DNA from 2 places in the Methylobacterium sp. WL12 genome. Region 1 is predicted to be linked to the other one. Evidence: riboswitches for the same ligand, from Rfam matches in the RefSeq annotation. Region 1 holds a riboswitch; the other holds the start of a gene.

Region 1 (9,674 bases):
CCGTTCGCCCATACTGCTACTCGGCGGCGTCGACGTAGAGCTTGCCGCCCTCGGCCAGGAACTCGCGGGACTTCTCCGCCATCCCGGCCTCGCGCTCGGCGCTCGTCAGGATCGGTGCGGTGTTCAGCACCTCGCCCGCAGCCTCCATCGCCAGCACCTCGGCGCGCAGGTCCTGCGTGATCTTCATCGAGCAGAACTTTGGCCCGCACATCGAGCAGAAATGCGCGACCTTGTGGGCGTCCTTGGGCAGGGTCTCGTCGTGGTAGGCGCGGGCCGTGTCCGGGTCGAGGCCCAGGTTGAACTGGTCCTCCCAGCGGAAGTCGAAGCGCGCCTTCGACAAGGCGTCGTCGCGCAGCTGCGCCGCCGGGTGGCCCTTGGCGAGGTCCGCGGCATGCGCGGCGATCTTGTAGGTGATCACCCCGGTCTTCACGTCGTCGCGGTTCGGCAGGCCGAGGTGCTCCTTCGGCGTGACGTAGCAGAGCATCGCGCAGCCGAACCAGCCGATCATCGCCGCGCCGATGCCGGAGGTGATGTGGTCGTAGCCCGGCGCGATGTCGGTGGTCAGCGGACCGAGGGTGTAGAACGGCGCCTCGCCGCACTCGGCGAGCTGCTTCTCCATGTTGACCTTGACCTTGTGCATCGGCACATGCCCTGGCCCTTCGATCATGGTCTGGCAGCCCTTGTTCCAGGCGATCTTGGTGAGCTCGCCCAGGGTCTCGAGCTCGGCGAACTGCGCCGCGTCGTTGGCGTCGGCGATCGAGCCGGGCCGCAGGCCGTCGCCTAGCGAGAACGAGACGTCGTAGGCGCGGCAGATGTCGCAGATCTCCTCGAAGCGCTCGTAGAGGAACGATTCGCGGTGCCCGGCCAGGCACCAGCGCGCCATGATCGAGCCGCCGCGCGAGACGATGCCGGTGACGCGCCGCGCGGTGAGCGGCACGTGGGCGAGGCGCACGCCCGCGTGAATGGTGAAGTAGTCGATGCCCTGCTCGGCCTGCTCGATGAGCGTGTCCTTGAACACCTCCCAGTCGAGCTTGAGCGGGTCGCCGCCGACCTTCTCCAGCGCCTGGTAGATCGGCACCGTGCCGATCGGGACCGGCGAGTTGCGGATGATCCACGAGCGGATGTTGTGGATGTTGCGGCCGGTCGAGAGGTCCATGACCGTGTCGGCGCCCCAGCGGATCGACCAGACCAGCTTCTCGACCTCTTCCGCCGCCGAGGAGGTCACGGCCGAGTTGCCGATGTTGGCGTTGATCTTCACCAGGAAGTTCCGGCCGATCGCCATCGGCTCCAGCTCGGTGTGGTTGATGTTGGCCGGGATGATCGCCCGGCCGCGCGCGACCTCGTCGCGCACGAATTCGGGGGTGATGAACGGCGGCACCGAGGCGCCGAAGCTCTCGCCGTCGGCGAGCGCGGCATGCGCTCGGTCTAGCATCTGCTCGCGGCAGAGGTTCTCGCGGTGGGCGACGTAGATCATCTCCTCGGTGACGATCCCGGCGCGGGCGAACTCGTACTGGGTCACCATCTGGCCGGGCTCCGCCTTGCGGATGGTCCGCTCGGCGGGGCAGGGGGCCACGAGCTTGTCGGCGGGCACGAACCCGTTGTCCTCGGGCTTGACGACGCGCGGCTGCACGGCGGCGTAGCCGCGCTTGGCGATCCAGGCGTCGCGCACCGGCGGCAGGCCCTTGGCGAGATCGATGCGGGCGTTGGTCTCGGTGTAGGGGCCGGACGGGTCGTAGACCCGCACCGCCGGCTCGTTCGGGTCGGTGAGCACGATCTCGCGGAACGGCACCCGGATGTCCTCCCGGCCGGCCACGCTCGCGTAGACCTTGTGCGAACCGGTGACCGGACCCGTGGTCACGGTCTCGGGGCTACCTTTGACGTCTTTGGACAGGACGGGCGCATTCATCGTCGGATCTCCCGGCATTGGGGCGATGCGGCGCGCCGCGACGGAGATGCGATGAAGCGGCGGGCGCCGGATGAGGCGCCGCAGGTTCCCGTCCCTCCGCCGGTACGAGCCGGATCAGGTTCAAGGGTCAGGACGTCGCGTCCACTCTCAGCCCCCGGTCGTGGGGCCCCCCTCGGAATGGTTCGAATCTCCGCGGGCCGCCGGACTTTGTCAATGCGCCGGCCGGATCAGGCGGAAACGGACGGATGCCGACGTCGTCTCGGATCGGTGTAGGGTCCCGCGGGAAACGCGACGGAGCCCCATGCGAATCCTGCTCGTCCTGGCGGCCGCCGCGCTCGGCCTGTTCGCGTTGATGCTCGGGGCGCTCGGCCTGTTCCAGCGCAGCCTGATCTATCCCGGCGCCTTCATCGCCGGCCCGCGGGCGCGGCTGCCTGTGCCGCCGGGCACGCAAGCCCTGTCCCTGCTCACCGCCGACGACGAGCGCCTGCACGCCCTGTGGCGCGCGCCGCGGCCGGGATGCGGCGTCGTGGTCAGCTTCCACGGCAACGGCTCGCGGCCCGAGCCTGCCGCGGCGCGGTTCTCCGCCCCTCCTTGGTCCACCGCCGGCTGGGGCGTGCTGGCGATCTCTTATCGCGGGTATCCGGGTTCGACCGGCGCGCCGAGCGAGGACGGGCTGATCGCCGACGGGCTCGCGGCGGTGGCCGAAGCCGTACGGCGCGCGCCCGGCGCCCCGATCCTGCTGCACGGCCATTCCCTCGGTGCGGCGGTCGCGGTCGCGGTGGCCGAGCGGGTGCCGCATCTCGGGCTCTACCTGGAGGCGCCCTTCGATTCGCTGCCCGGCATCGTCCGCCTCGCCTTCCCCTACGCGCCGACCTTCCTCCTCCGCGATACCTGGCGCTCCGACGCGCGCATCGCCCGGGCCGGCGGCCCGGTGCTGATCGTCCACGGCACCGAGGACGGCGTCGTCCCGGTGAAGCTCGGGCGCCGGCTTGCGACGGCGGCGGGGGAGGGCGCGCGCTTCGAGTCTGTGGCGGGCGACCACGTCTCGGTGCTCGGTACCCGAGACCGGCTGGCCGAGACGATGTTCGGCGATTCCCTTCGCGCAGCATGCCCGACGCCCGCCGCAGCGACGCCGTGACGCCGCGCCCCGAATTTGCGCCGATCCCATATTCTGGAGGGCGCGGATGTGGAGGGAGACGGGGCTTTGGGGCGACGCGAACGGCGCTGGCGCGAGGATGAACCAGACCCGTGGGCCCGCAGCCCTGAACCGGTGATCTGCCCGCTCTGCGAGCGGCCGATCCCGCCGCGCGCCCGGTCGAGCCTGCACCACCTCGTGCCGAAGCTGAAGGGAGGCACCCACGGCATTACGGTCCGGCTGCATCAGGTTTGCCACTCGGCGATCCATGCCCGCCACAGCGAAGCCGAACTCGCACGCCGGCTCGCCGACGTGGCCGCGCTGCGGGCCGAACCGGAGATCGCCCGCTTCATCGCCTGGGTGCGGACCAAGCCCGATGACTTCCACGCCGCCACGCGGATGACGCGCGACCGCCGCGCGGCCAAGCGCAAGAGCTGACCACAGAAAGAGCTGACCACAGCAAGAGCTGACCAGCGCCGGATCTGGTCCCGCCCCGCAGGCGCCCTCGGTTTACCCCTCGTTCGCCATGTTGCGCGATGGCGCCAGCCGGCTCAGGCGGCCTTTACGGGTCTCGCTTCAGGGTTGCGTCCGCGCAACGTTCGGGAGGCGGCGATGTTTGGGGAGGCGGGCGCGGCTGTGCCGGCGGAGGCGCTGCGTCTCGCCTGGGTCGACGTCGCCAAGGGCATCTGCATCCTCCTCGTGGTGATGATGCATTCCACCCTGGGGACCGGGGCGGCGATGGAGGGCGAGGGGTTCCTCCACACGGTGGTGACTTTCGCCAAGCCGTTCCGCATCCCTGACTTCTTCCTGCTGTCGGGCCTGTTCCTCGGACGGGTGATCGATCGCCCGTGGCGCCTGTTCGCCGACCGGCGCGTGGTGCACTTCGCGTATTTCTACGGGCTCTGGGTCGTGATCCAGTCGCTGGCGAAATACCCGGCGATCGTCGGCGAGGCCGGCCCCGGCGCCTTCGCCACCCACCTCCTGAACGCACTGGTCGAGCCGTACTCGACCCTATGGTTCATCTACCTGCTCGCGGTGTTCTCGGTCGCGACCAAGATGCTGCGTCGCGTGCCGCCCGCGGTGCTGCTGGCCGGCGCCGCGCTGCTGCAGGTCGTGCCCATCGCCACCCCATCCTACCTCGCGGAGGAGTTCTGCGCCCGCTACGTCTACTTCCTGGCCGGGTACGTCTTCGCCGATCGCATCTTCGCCCTGGCCGACCGGGCGGCGGCGGCCCCGCGCATCGCCTGCACGTTCCTGCTACTCTGGGCGGGCATCGAGGCGTGGCTCGCCTTCACGCCGTCGAGCCTTCCCGGCTACCCGACCCTGGCCAGTCTGCCGGTGGTCGCCCTGATCGTAGGCGGAGCCGGCGCCCTCGCCATCGTCTCGGGCGCGGCGCTCCTGACGGCGGCCGGCGGGCCGGTCGCCACTTCCTTGCGCGCCTGCGGACGGCGCTCGATCGTGATCTATCTGGCGTTCTTCCTGCCGATGGCCGCGACGCGGACGCTGCTGGTCAAGGCCGGGCTGATCGCCGACGTCGGGCTCGCCAGCCTGACGGTGATGGCGGTCGCCGTGATCGTGCCGCTGGCGCTGGAGCGTGCGGTGCGCGGCACCGCGCTTCGCGTCCTGTTCGTCCGTCCGAAGGCGTTCCACATCGCGACCGCAGCGAACTCGCAGGCGCCGGCGCTTCAGGCGGCCTGATCTGCCCCGTCCGAGGCCATCGCAGCGTCCTCAGGCCTCAGCCTTCGAAACACACCCCCAGGCGGCGGCCCTCGCGCCGCACGACGCGGCAGCGCCGCGGCGGCTCGTAGGCGGTCACCTGCAGCGTGAACCGGTCCGGCACGACGACCTCGGGCGCAAGCTCGAGCTGAGCGCCGGTCGCCGACACGTCCCAGACGAGACATTCCTGCGCGTCCGCACCACTCTCGGCGAACAGGCTCGCGACCTGGAAGGCATCCTTGCGCGGGGTGTTGCGTCGATTGTCGCTCATGGCATCACCCGAGGATTGGAGGCGGAGCGCATCATGCGCGCCGAGGCTTAGCAAATGCCCCAAGCGGCCGAGCGCAGACCGTCGGCGCGCCACCGCGGATCCCGGGAGAATCCTGCCGGCCCAGCCCAAATGCCTGATCCTCAACGACTTCTGAAAATCGGCGGTTAACATCCCTTAAACCCGCCGCATTTACCGTGCGGAACCGGGCCTCCGACGATCGCCGCGCGCAGCCTTCGCGTCGCGCGTGCCCACGGGGCCTCAGGACAGACGGGACGCATGGCGAACGGACGCGGACGGGACGGCCGGGGCGAACCGAACTTCGACGTGCCCGAAGGGCGCGGCGCAGGTCGGGGCGGCGCGGACCTGCGCCTGTCGCGGGACGATCGCCCGGGAGGCGGCGTGGCGAGCAGAGTTCGGGACGGCGAGGACAAGGGCAGCCGCCGGGCGAAGCCCGCAGCAAAAAGCGGCGCGCGCCGCAGCGGGGGCAAGAAGGTCCGCAGGCGATCCCTGCTCGGGCGCCTCGTCTACGCCGGGTGGGTGCTCGGCCTATGGGCGGTGGTCGGCATCGCCGGCCTCATCGCCTACCACGCCTCGCAGCTGCCGCCGATCGACCAGCTCGCGGTGCCCAAGCGCCCGCCGAACATCGCCATCCTGGCATCCGACGGCTCGCTGCTCGCCAACCGCGGCGAGACCGGCGGCCGCGTCGTCGGCATCAAGGAGCTGCCGACCTACCTTCCGCGCGCCTTCGTGGCGATCGAGGACAGGCGCTTCTATAGTCATTTCGGCGTCGACCCGGTCGGCATCCTGCGCGCCATCGGCCAGAACCTGACGCGCCGCGGCGTCGCCCAGGGCGGCTCGACGCTGACGCAGCAGCTCGCCAAGAACCTGTTCCTCACCCCCGAGCGCTCGGCCTCGCGAAAGATCCAGGAGGCGATCCTCGCCCTCTGGCTGGAGCACAAGTACACCAAGGACGAGCTGCTCGAGCTCTATCTGAACCGGGTCTATTTCGGAGCCGGCGCCTACGGCGTCGAGGCGGCGGCGCAGCGCTACTTCGGCAAGCCGGCCAAGAACGTCAGCGTCGCGGAAGCCGCGATGCTCGGCGGCCTCGTCCAGGCCCCCTCGCGGCTGGCGCCGAACCGCAACCTGCCGGCAGCCCAGGCGCGCGCCGCCCAGGTCGTCGCGGCGATGCAGGAGCTCGGCTTCATCACCGCCCAGGACGCCAAGGTCGCGCTCGCCCAGCCGGCGCGCCCGGCGAGCAGCCGCGGCGGCGGCTCGGCGAACTACGTCGCCGACCTGGTGATGGACGTGCTCGACGACTTCGTCGGCACGATCGAGGGCGACATCGTCGTCCAGACCACGATCGACACCACCCTGCAGGCGACCGCCGAGAAGGCGCTCGTCGACGAGCTCAACGCCAAGGGCGGGCGCTACAACGTCGGCCAGGGCGCGCTCGTCTCGATGCGGCCGGACGGCGCGATCCGCGCGCTGATCGGCGGGCGCGACTACGCGCAGAGCCAGTTCAACCGCGCCACCACGGCCAAGCGCCAGCCGGGCTCCTCGTTCAAGCCGTTCGTCTACCTCGCCGCGGTCGAGCGCGGGGCGACGCCGGACACGGTCAAGGAGGACGCGCCGATCAAGATCGGCAACTGGCAGCCCGAGAACTATTCGCACCAGTACGAGGGACCGGTCACCCTGCGCACCGCGCTCGCCCTGTCGCTCAACACGGTCGCCGTGCGCCTCGGCCAGGAGGTCGGAGCCAAGGCGGTGGTGCAGACGGCGCAGCGGCTCGGCATCACCTCGCCGCTGCAGGCCAACGGCTCGATCGCGCTCGGCACCTCGGAGGTGACGCCGCTGGAGATGGTCGGGGCCTACGGTGCCTTCGCCAACGGCGGCACGGGGGTGATCCCCTACGTCGTCGCCGGGGTGAAGGGCGTCGACGGCAAGGTCCTGTACAAGCGCGGCGAAGGCGGCCTCGGTCGCGTCATCGATCCGAACGCCGTCGGCATGATGAACGCGATGATGCACGAGACCTTCGTGATCGGCACCGCCAAGAAGGGCGACATCCCCGGCTGGGATCTGGCCGGCAAGACCGGCACCAGCCAGGATTTCCGCGATGCCTGGTTCATCGGCTATTCCGGCAGCCTGGTCACCGGGATCTGGCTCGGCAACGACGACGGCGAGCCGACCAAGAAGGCGTCCGGCGGCAACCTGCCGGTGGAGATCTGGAAGACCTACATGAGCGTCGCCCTGAAGGGTCAGACGCCGGTGCCGCTGCCCGGCCTCAACCGCTGGCGCAAGGCGCCCGAGACGACGGCCTCGGTGGCGAGCGCGCCGAACCCGGGCAACATCCTCGGGCAGATCTTCGGCGAGCCGCCCGCACCCGCCCCGGCACCCCGGGCCACAGCCGCGCGGCGTCCGGCGGCCCGCGACGCGGACGACCGGAACTTCATCGAGAAGCTGTTCGGCCTCGGCGATTGATCGTCGGTGTAGGCCTCGGAAAGGCCTCGCCGGCATCGCTTGCAACGTCAGAGGGGTGCGCCGGACTTGCGATTGACGAAGCGTTCAGCATGTTGATCAGTCTTTCTACTACAGATTGGGCGCGTTAGGCTAAAATACTTCTCTCGCTTGCATCATCGTCGTGAGGCTTCGAGTTTGGGTCCGCGGTCGATGTCTGCCAAATCGATGTTTGCCAGCAAGGCGAAGCTTTCCAGGTCGGTGCTCGCCGACCTGGCGTCCGCCGCGACGGCGCCCCTGCGGAAGGACCGTGCCTCCCTGTTGATCGCCCGGTTCGGCATCGGCGTCACCGCCTGCCTCGCGATCCTCGGCGCCTACCTGATCTACGACCTGCGCGACGGCGCGTGGCGGCGCGCCGAGACGAACGCACAGAACCTGCTCGGCATGATCGAGGAGGCCGTGTCCCGCAACGTCGTGATGTACGACCTGTCGCTCCAGGCCGCCGCCGTCCGCGCCACCCAGCCGAACCTGATCGAGCTGCCGCCCGACCTGCGGCGCGAGGTGCTGTTCGACAACGCCGCCTCGGCGGCGGGCCTCGGCGTCATCGCCCTGGTCGACTCCTCCGGCCAGGTCCAGATCACCTCGGACCCGGAGACCACGAGCCGCCACTCGGTCGCCGACCTGCCCGAGTTCCAGCGCCTGAAGGCCGACCCGCAGGCCGGGCTGGTGATCACCGGCCCGCGGACGTCGCGCATCTCGGGCCGGTCGATCATGGGCCTGAGCCGGCCGATCGTGAAGGCGGACGGCACGTTCGGGGGGATGGTGAGTGGGGCGATCCACCTGTCGTACTTCCAGTCGCAGTTCGCACGGCTGCGGATCGATCCGGGCGCCCACATCAACGTCTTCCACCAGGACGGGACGCTGATGCTGCGGCATCCCTACGGGGCAGGCTACGTCGGGCGCAACGTCGCGGACGGGCCGGCCTTCCTGCGGCACCGCGAGGAGCGGCGCGGGATGTTCGTCGGCACCTCCACGCTCGACGGCAAGGACCGCCTCTACGCCTTCGCCAACCTCGAAGGCCTGCCGCTCGTCGTCAACGTCTCGACCGGCGTCGACAGCATCCGCGCCGTCTGGCTTTCGAAGGCGCTTTGGATCGCGGCGCTGATCCTGGGCCTGATCTGCGTCACCCTGGGCTCGATGCTGGTGCTCCACCGGGAGATGACCCAGCGCACGGTGGCGGAGGATTCCGCGCGCACCGCCAACGCCGAGCTGTCGCGCCTCGCGCTCACCGACAGCCTCACCGGCCTGCCCAACCGCCGCCGCTACGACGCGGCCCTCGACGAAGCCTGGCAGCGCGCCGTGCGCCATCGGGAGCCGATCGCGCTGCTGCTGCTCGACGCCGACCACTTCAAGCGGTTCAACGACCATTTCGGCCATCACCGCGGCGACGCGGTCCTCCAGGCCCTGGCCGCGTGCGTGCTGCAGCGCCTGGCCGGCCTCGACGCGGTCGCCTGCCGGATCGGCGGCGAGGAGTTCGCGGTGATCCTGTCCGGCCTGCCCGACGACGCGGTGCGCGCGCTCGCCGACCGCATCCGCCGCGCGGTGGTCGGGCTTCAGATCGCGCACGCCACCGATGTCGGCGGCGTCGCCACGATCAGCGTCGGCCTCGCCTGCCGGGTGCCGGGACCGGGCGACGACGCGGCGGCCCTGTTCGCCGACGCCGACGCCGCGCTCTACGCGGCCAAGCGCGCCGGCCGCAACCGCGTCCGCGCGGCGGCCCACGCTGCGCCGGCCGAGCCGGTCGCCCTGACCGCCTGAGGCGCGCCCGCCGACCGGAGCGAGGGCCGGATCGGCAACGCACATCCACCTACCAATTCACTTCCACCTACCAATTCAAAGCCACTCACCAATTCCATTGCACTTATCGAGGCACTTGCACCGACCCCGCGGCGTCCCCTCACCAGGCGACCTGGAACCGCCCGATGAACACGTCGGTGTCGATCGCGCGGCCGCCCTGGAGGGCGGAGGGCGCGGCCCGCGACCGGACGTAGTCGGCCATGATCCGCACGTTGCGGTCCGGGTACCAGTTCACCCCGACGCTCACGTCGCGCTCGATGCCGCCGCGGATCGCGCCGTCGTCGAGGTCGATCGCGCTCACGCGGGCGGCGAGCTCGAACACGCCGATGCCGCCG
Region 2 (6,230 bases), 190 kb from region 1:
GCGGTTTTCGGCGAAACGCCGAGCGGGCAGCCAGGATCCTGCGATCCTTTGATCCTGCCTCAGCGCTCGTCCGAGCGGGTTGCCCAGGCGCTCAAAAGCGCGCGCGTTTCAGCCGCTGGGTCGGCGGCGCGCATCAGGCCGCCCATCACGGCCATACCCGCCGCGCCGTGCCGACGGCATTCGGCGGCGGTGATGATATCGATCCCTCCGAGCGCGATCACCGGAATTCCGATCCGCACAGCTTCGGCGATGGCCCCGATCCCGAGGGCGGGGCCGTAGCCGGGCTTGCTCGCGGTGGGGAAGATCGGGCTCAGCGTCACGTAGTCCGCGCCGCCCTCGGCCGCCTCCGCGACGTCTCGGAGCGTGTGGGCCGAGATGCCGACGAGGGCTGCGCCGACCCGTTGCCGGGCCGCGGCGATGGCGGATCGATCCGTCCCGCCGCCGAGATGGAGTCCGGCGCCGAGGTCGGCCGCGAGGTCGGCGTCGCCGCCGACGGTGAGCAAGCCGCCGGCCTGGCCGACGCGTTCGGCGATCCGCGCCGCCAGCTCCCGCCGCTCGGATGGCGGCAAGTCCTTGTCGCGTAACCAGACCCAGCGACCGCCGCCGTGGAGCACGGCGGCGACGGCCTCCACCAGGGGGCGCGGCCCGTGCCGGTCGGTGACCGCCAACAGGGGCGACGGCAGGCTACGAGCCGACAAGGCCGAGCTGCGGGCTCGACGGCTCGGCCCGGCCGCGTCGGGGAATGCGGCCGGCAAGATACGCGTCGCGTCCCGCTTGGACCGCGCCGCGCATGGCGTAGGCCATGCGGACGGGGTCGTCGGCCTTGGCGACGGCGGTGTTGATCAGGCAGGCGTCGGCCCCAAGCTCCATCGCGATCACCGCGTCGGAGGCCGTGCCGATGCCGGCATCGACGATCACCGGCACGCTCATGCGGCGGCAGATCAGCTCCAGGTTGGCCGGGTTGGCGATGCCCATGCCCGACCCGATGAGCGAGCCCATCGGCATCACTGCGGCGCAGCCGAGGTCGGCGAGCCGTTGGCAGACGATCGGGTCGTCGTTGCAGTATGGCAGCACGACGAAGCCGTCGTCGACGAGGTGGCGGCAGGCCTCGATCAGCTCGGTCACGTCCGGGTACAGCGTCTCGCGGTCGCCGATGACCTCGACCTTGATCCAGTTCGTGTCGAGGGCCTCGCGCGCCAGCTCCGCGGTCATGATCGCGTCGCGCGCGGTCTCGCAGCCGGCGGTGTTGGGCAGGAAGCGACGCCCCTTCAGGATCTTGACCGTGTCCGAGCCGTGGCCCTGGAGCGAAACCCGGCGGATCGAGGCGGTGGCGACTTCGGCCCCCGAGGCCGCGACCGCATCGCGCATGATCACCTGCGTCGGATAGCCGGCCGTGCCGATGAACAGGCGCGAACTCAGCGTGACGCCGGCGACGACGAAGGGGTCGTCGGCCTCCGGACGGAGGGGTGTGAGCGTCTCGAGCATCCTCTAGCCTCCCTGCATGGCGCGTACGATCTCGATGCGGTCGCCGTCCGCGATAGGGGTACGCTCCCAATCGCGACGGCGGACGACGCGGCCGTTGACCGCGATGGCGACCCCCTGCGGATCGGGGCTGCCGGTCTCCTCCGCCGCGTGCGCGAACAACGCGGCGAGGTCGGCGGCCTCGATCTCGCGGGCTTGCCCGTTCACCGTCAGCCTCATGCCGAAGCCCTCACGTCCTGGCTTGCGGTAAACCGCGCGAGGGAGAAATCCCGGGCCACCGCCGGCATCGCGCCCGTGGTGACGAGGGCAGCGATCGCGTCGGCGGTCACCGGGGCGAGCAGGTAGCCGTTGCGATGATGGCCGGTGGCGACGACCAGCCCGGGGGCGATCTCGCCCAGGATCGGCGCGTCGTCGTCCGAGGTCGGGCGGAACCCGCTCCACACCGCCTCGACCTCCATCTCCTCGATGCCGGGCAGCACGCGCCGCGCGCCCTCCAGAAGAGCGTAGAGCCCGCCGGCGGTGACGCCGGGGCGGAAGCCGCAATCCTCCACCGTCGCGCCGACGACGATGCGGCCGTCGCCCTTCGGTGCCATGTGGACCTGCTCGGTCCACACCATGTGCGACAGCGTGCCGGTGCGCGCGGTCGTCTTCAGCGCCAACGATTGGCCCTTGAGCGGGCGGACCGGCAGGGCGAGGTTTTGGGGCAGCAGGCCGCCCTCCCCGCTCCAGGCGCCGGCCGCCAGGATCACGGTGTCGGCCTGCAGAACGCCATTGGCGGTGCGGAGGCCGGTGACGCGCCCGGATGTCCGTTCGAGGGCGACGACCGGGCTGTTCTCGACGAGCGCCACGCTGGCGCCACGGCAGGCCTGCACGAGCGCCGCCATCACCCGGCTGGGATCGACCTGGTGGTCGAGCGGGCAGAACACGCCGGCGGTGACCGAGGGGCGCAGGGCCGGCTCGCGGCGGCGGACCTCGGTGCCCGCGACCCATTCGGCGGCGACGCCCGAGCGGCGCTGCAGGTCGTAGCGGAAGCGCAGGCGCTCGACCTCGTCGCGGCCGATGGCCAATACCAGCGTCCCGTCCTCGCGGTAATCGATGTCGTGGCCGGCGGCCGCTTGGAGCTCGTCGCGGAACCGGGGCCAGCGCCGCAGCGAATCGAGGGCGAGCGGGAGCAGCGGGTCCGAGCCGGGCTCGTGCTCGGCCGCGGGCGCCAGCATGCCGGTGGCGGCGAGGCTCGCGCCGGACCCGATGGTCTCGCGCTCGACGACCGCGACGGACCGACCGGACTGCGCGATGCGCCAGGCGATCGACAGCCCGATCAGGCCGCCGCCGACGATGGCGACGTCGGCGCGGACGGGCAACGTGACGGACGGGTTCGTGCCGCCGTTCGTCCGGCGAACCCCGATCGGTGATGCTGGGTGACGACCCAAAAGATCCTCCGCGTGGTGTCGCAGAGACCGGGCCTGACGCTTCCTTCGAGAAGCTGGTGCGATCCGTCCACGAGGATGACGCCCACGGTCCAATCCCTACGCCGGTGTGAACCGGATCAGGTTCGAAGGATTTCCGCGCCGCGAGCCCTTGCGAACCTGCCAGCGGTTTCTCAGCCCCTTGCCGGGGATCTCCCTGGAACACCGCAGATGTGGTCCCACTGGCCGGCCCGGTCAACCCCGTCAAAAGGGCGAGCGCGCAGGTTGGTCGCCGTCTGTCGTCGTGATGCCGAGACGGTTCGGAAACCCTGTCGGCACGAAAGGCGGCGGGTTTCCGCCGGGTACGCGCGAGGCGCCACGTATCGTTCACCGGTTCCGTGGTGGTCTCCGCCGGTCCCCCTCGGGGCGCGGAGGTTGGCGTTGCGGACGATCCTGTTGCTCTGCGTAGGGGCCGGCCTCGCCGCAGGCGTGCTCGGCGGGGTCGGCGACCGCCTGACTCACCGCAAGGCCGACGCGCGACCGGCGCCCGCGGCGCCGCCATCCTCCTCGGCACCGAGTGCGATCGCCCTCAATGCGGACCGCAGCGGCCACTTCCTCGCCGACGCCCTGGTGGACGGCCGCTCGCTGCGGATGATGGTCGACACCGGCGCCACCGCGTGCAGCTTCACCGAGGAGGCGGCCGCGCGTCTCGGCCTCGTCCTCACGCCGCGCGACTTCACCCAATCGGTGATGACGGCCAACGGCGTTGTGCGGGTCGCCCCGGTGCGCATCGGCATGATCCGGATCGGGCCGGTCACCGTGCGCGACGTCGAAGCGGTGGTCGTGCCCGGCGGCGGCCTCGGCACGAACCTGCTTGGGATGTCGTTCCTCAAGCGGGTGCGCGACTTCAGCATCGCCGGCGGCACGCTGACGCTGCGGGGCTGAGATCAGCCCTGGCGGCGATGCGGCTTCGGACGCGGCCGGTAGACCATCATCGGCTCGGAAAAGCCGTCGAGGACATGCTCGCCGAGCGGCACCGGATCGCCCCACAGGAAGTCGACGAAGGGCTTCGACATCAGCAGCGGCTCGCCCAGCGTCTTGTTGAGCCGGGCGATGCGGCTCGCCATGTTCACGTCGCGGCCGATGACGGTGAAATCGAGCCGCGTGCCCGAGCCGACGTTGCCGTAGGCGGCCTCGCCGTGGTGGAGCGCGATGCCGGCCATCATCGGCACCGCGAACTGGTGAAGGGTGTTGGCCTCCTCCAGCGCTTGGAGTGCGCCCTGCGCCGCCGTCAGCGCACCCTTGGCGGCGCCGCCGAGGTCGTCGCCCGGCTCGCGGAAGATCGCGAGCAGGCCGTCGCCAAGGTACTTCAGCACCTCGCCGCCCTCGCGTTCGATCGGCGGGACCAGGCAGTCGAAGAAGATGTTGAGCAGGTCCACCGCCTCTTCCGGCGTCATGTCCGCCGAGATGCGGGTGTAGTCGCGCATGTCGGCGAACAGGATCGCCGAGCGGATGCGCTTCACCTGGCCGCGACGGATGTCCCCCGACAGGATCGCCCGGTGCGGCTCGTCGCCGACGTAGATGCGCAGCACCGTGTCGAGCTGCTTGGTGACGAGGCGCATCTCCATCACCGCGGCGAGCGCCGGCATGACGAAGCGCAGGATCGCGACGTCCTCGTCGCGGAACCCGTCCGGGTCGCGGGTCGCGAAGGTGATGCCGTTATGGGTGCCGTTGGTGAAGAACAGCGGCACGACGATGTAGTGGGTGTAGCCGGCGGCCTTCAGGTCGGGGATCACCGAGTAGGCGTCGTCCGGCGTGTCGGCGAGATCGAGGATCAGCCATGCGGCGTCCTCGTGCACCCTCCGGAACGGGCTCGCCGCGTAGGCGCGCTCGGAAGCCTCGCCGTGCGGAAACAACCGCACCGTGGTGCCGGCCTCGCGCGTCCAGATGCGCCCGATGCCGGAATACTCGGAATGCAGCGTGTCGATCGCCGTCGAGGTCCGATCGACGGGCACGCCGACCTGGTTCAGGCGCTCGGCGAAGCCAGCGATCAGGTCGTCGGGCTCGGGCAGGCGCGCTCCTTCGCTCAGCAACCAGTCGCGGATCGCGACGCATTCCTGCAGCGCGCCGAACGGCACGTCGTCCGCCTCCGAGCCGTCGGCTGCGGCGGTCGGCGGCACGGGTGGATGCTGGCGACGCTCAAGCATACGGCCAAGGTGGGTTCGCGGACCGCCAAAGCAAGGCTTCGGGCCGCCGACGACGTGGTCCGCCGACACGAGTCGGCGCAACACGTCATGGCGGATCGGCCGCTCAGTTGTCCAGGAAGCTCCGCAGCTTCCGGCTCCGGCTCGGGTGCTTCAGCTTGCGCAGGGCCTTCGCCTCGATCTGGCGGATGCGCTCGCGGGTCACCGAGAACTGCTGGCCGACCTCTTCGAGGGTGTGGTCGGTGTTCATGCCGATGCCGAAGCGCATGCGCAGCACGCGCTCCTCGCGCGGCGTGAGCGAGGCGAGTACGCGCGTCGTAGTCTCGCGCAGGTTCGACTGGATCGCGGCGTCGATCGGCAGGACGACGTTCTTGTCCTCGATGAAGTCGCCGAGGTGCGAATCCTCCTCGTCGCCGATCGGCGTCTCGAGCGAGATCGGCTCCTTGGCGATCTTAAGGACCTTGCGCACCTTCTCCAGCGGCATGGCCAGCTTCTCGGCCAGCTCCTCCGGGGTCGGCTCGCGGCCGATCTCGTGCAGCATCTGGCGCGAGGTGCGGACGATCTTGTTGATCGTCTCGATCATGTGCACCGGGATGCGGATGGTTCTCGCTTGATCCGCGATGCTGCGGGTGATCGCCTGGCGGATCCACCAGGTGGCGTAGGTCGAGAACTTGTAGCCGCGGCGGTACTCGAACTTGTCGACGGCCTTCATCAGGCCGATGTTGCCCTCCTGGATCAGGTCCAGGAACTGCAGGCCGCGGTTGGTGTACTTCTTGGCGATCGAGATCACGAGGCGGAGGTTGGCCTCGATCATCTCCTTCTTGGCCTGGCGGGCTTCGCGCTCGCCCTTCTGGACCATGTTGACGATCTTGCGGTACTCGCCGATCTCCAGGCCCGTCTCGGAGGCGAGCGTCAGGATCTGCTCGCGCAGGTCCGAGACCTGCTTCGAACCCTTCTCGACGAGGTTCTTCCAGCCCTTGCCGCCGAGCGTCCCGACGCGGGTCATCCAGTTCGGGTCGAGCTCCCAGCCCTGGTAGTGGCGCAGGAACTCGTCGCGGGCGACGCCGTGGCTCTCGGCGTAGCGCATCAGGCGGCCCTCATGCGAGATAAGGCGCTTGTTGATGTCGTAGAGCTGCTC

What was found. A riboswitch is a leader RNA that binds a small molecule or an ion and turns the genes downstream of it on or off. The one in region 1 is predicted to bind thiamine pyrophosphate.
Region 2: linked by a shared signal. The riboswitch ahead of thiO (glycine oxidase ThiO) and the one ahead of thiC (phosphomethylpyrimidine synthase ThiC) in region 1 are both predicted to bind thiamine pyrophosphate.

What each region holds. Positions count from the first base shown of each region.
Region 1 covers NZ_VRUW01000001.1:221,267-230,940, reverse strand. Annotated here, with positions in the region: gene thiC (phosphomethylpyrimidine synthase ThiC) at 17-1,906, opposite strand; TPP riboswitch at 1,981-2,089, opposite strand; gene FV226_RS01115 (alpha/beta hydrolase) at 2,208-3,044, shown strand; gene FV226_RS01110 (HNH endonuclease) at 3,111-3,479, shown strand; gene FV226_RS01105 (acyltransferase family protein) at 3,654-4,739, shown strand; gene FV226_RS01100 (PilZ domain-containing protein) at 4,777-5,028, opposite strand; gene FV226_RS01095 (transglycosylase domain-containing protein) at 5,305-7,506, shown strand; gene FV226_RS01090 (sensor domain-containing diguanylate cyclase) at 7,696-9,300, shown strand; gene FV226_RS01085 (porin) at 9,440-9,674, opposite strand, start outside.
Region 2 covers NZ_VRUW01000001.1:29,201-35,430, forward strand. Annotated here, with positions in the region: gene FV226_RS00125 (thiamine phosphate synthase) at 60-698, opposite strand; gene FV226_RS00130 (thiazole synthase) at 685-1,485, opposite strand; gene thiS (sulfur carrier protein ThiS) at 1,489-1,701, opposite strand; gene thiO (glycine oxidase ThiO) at 1,698-2,843, opposite strand; TPP riboswitch at 2,988-3,116, opposite strand; gene FV226_RS00145 (TIGR02281 family clan AA aspartic protease) at 3,330-3,833, shown strand; gene FV226_RS00150 (adenylate/guanylate cyclase domain-containing protein) at 3,836-5,095, opposite strand; gene rpoD (RNA polymerase sigma factor RpoD) at 5,199-6,230, opposite strand, start outside.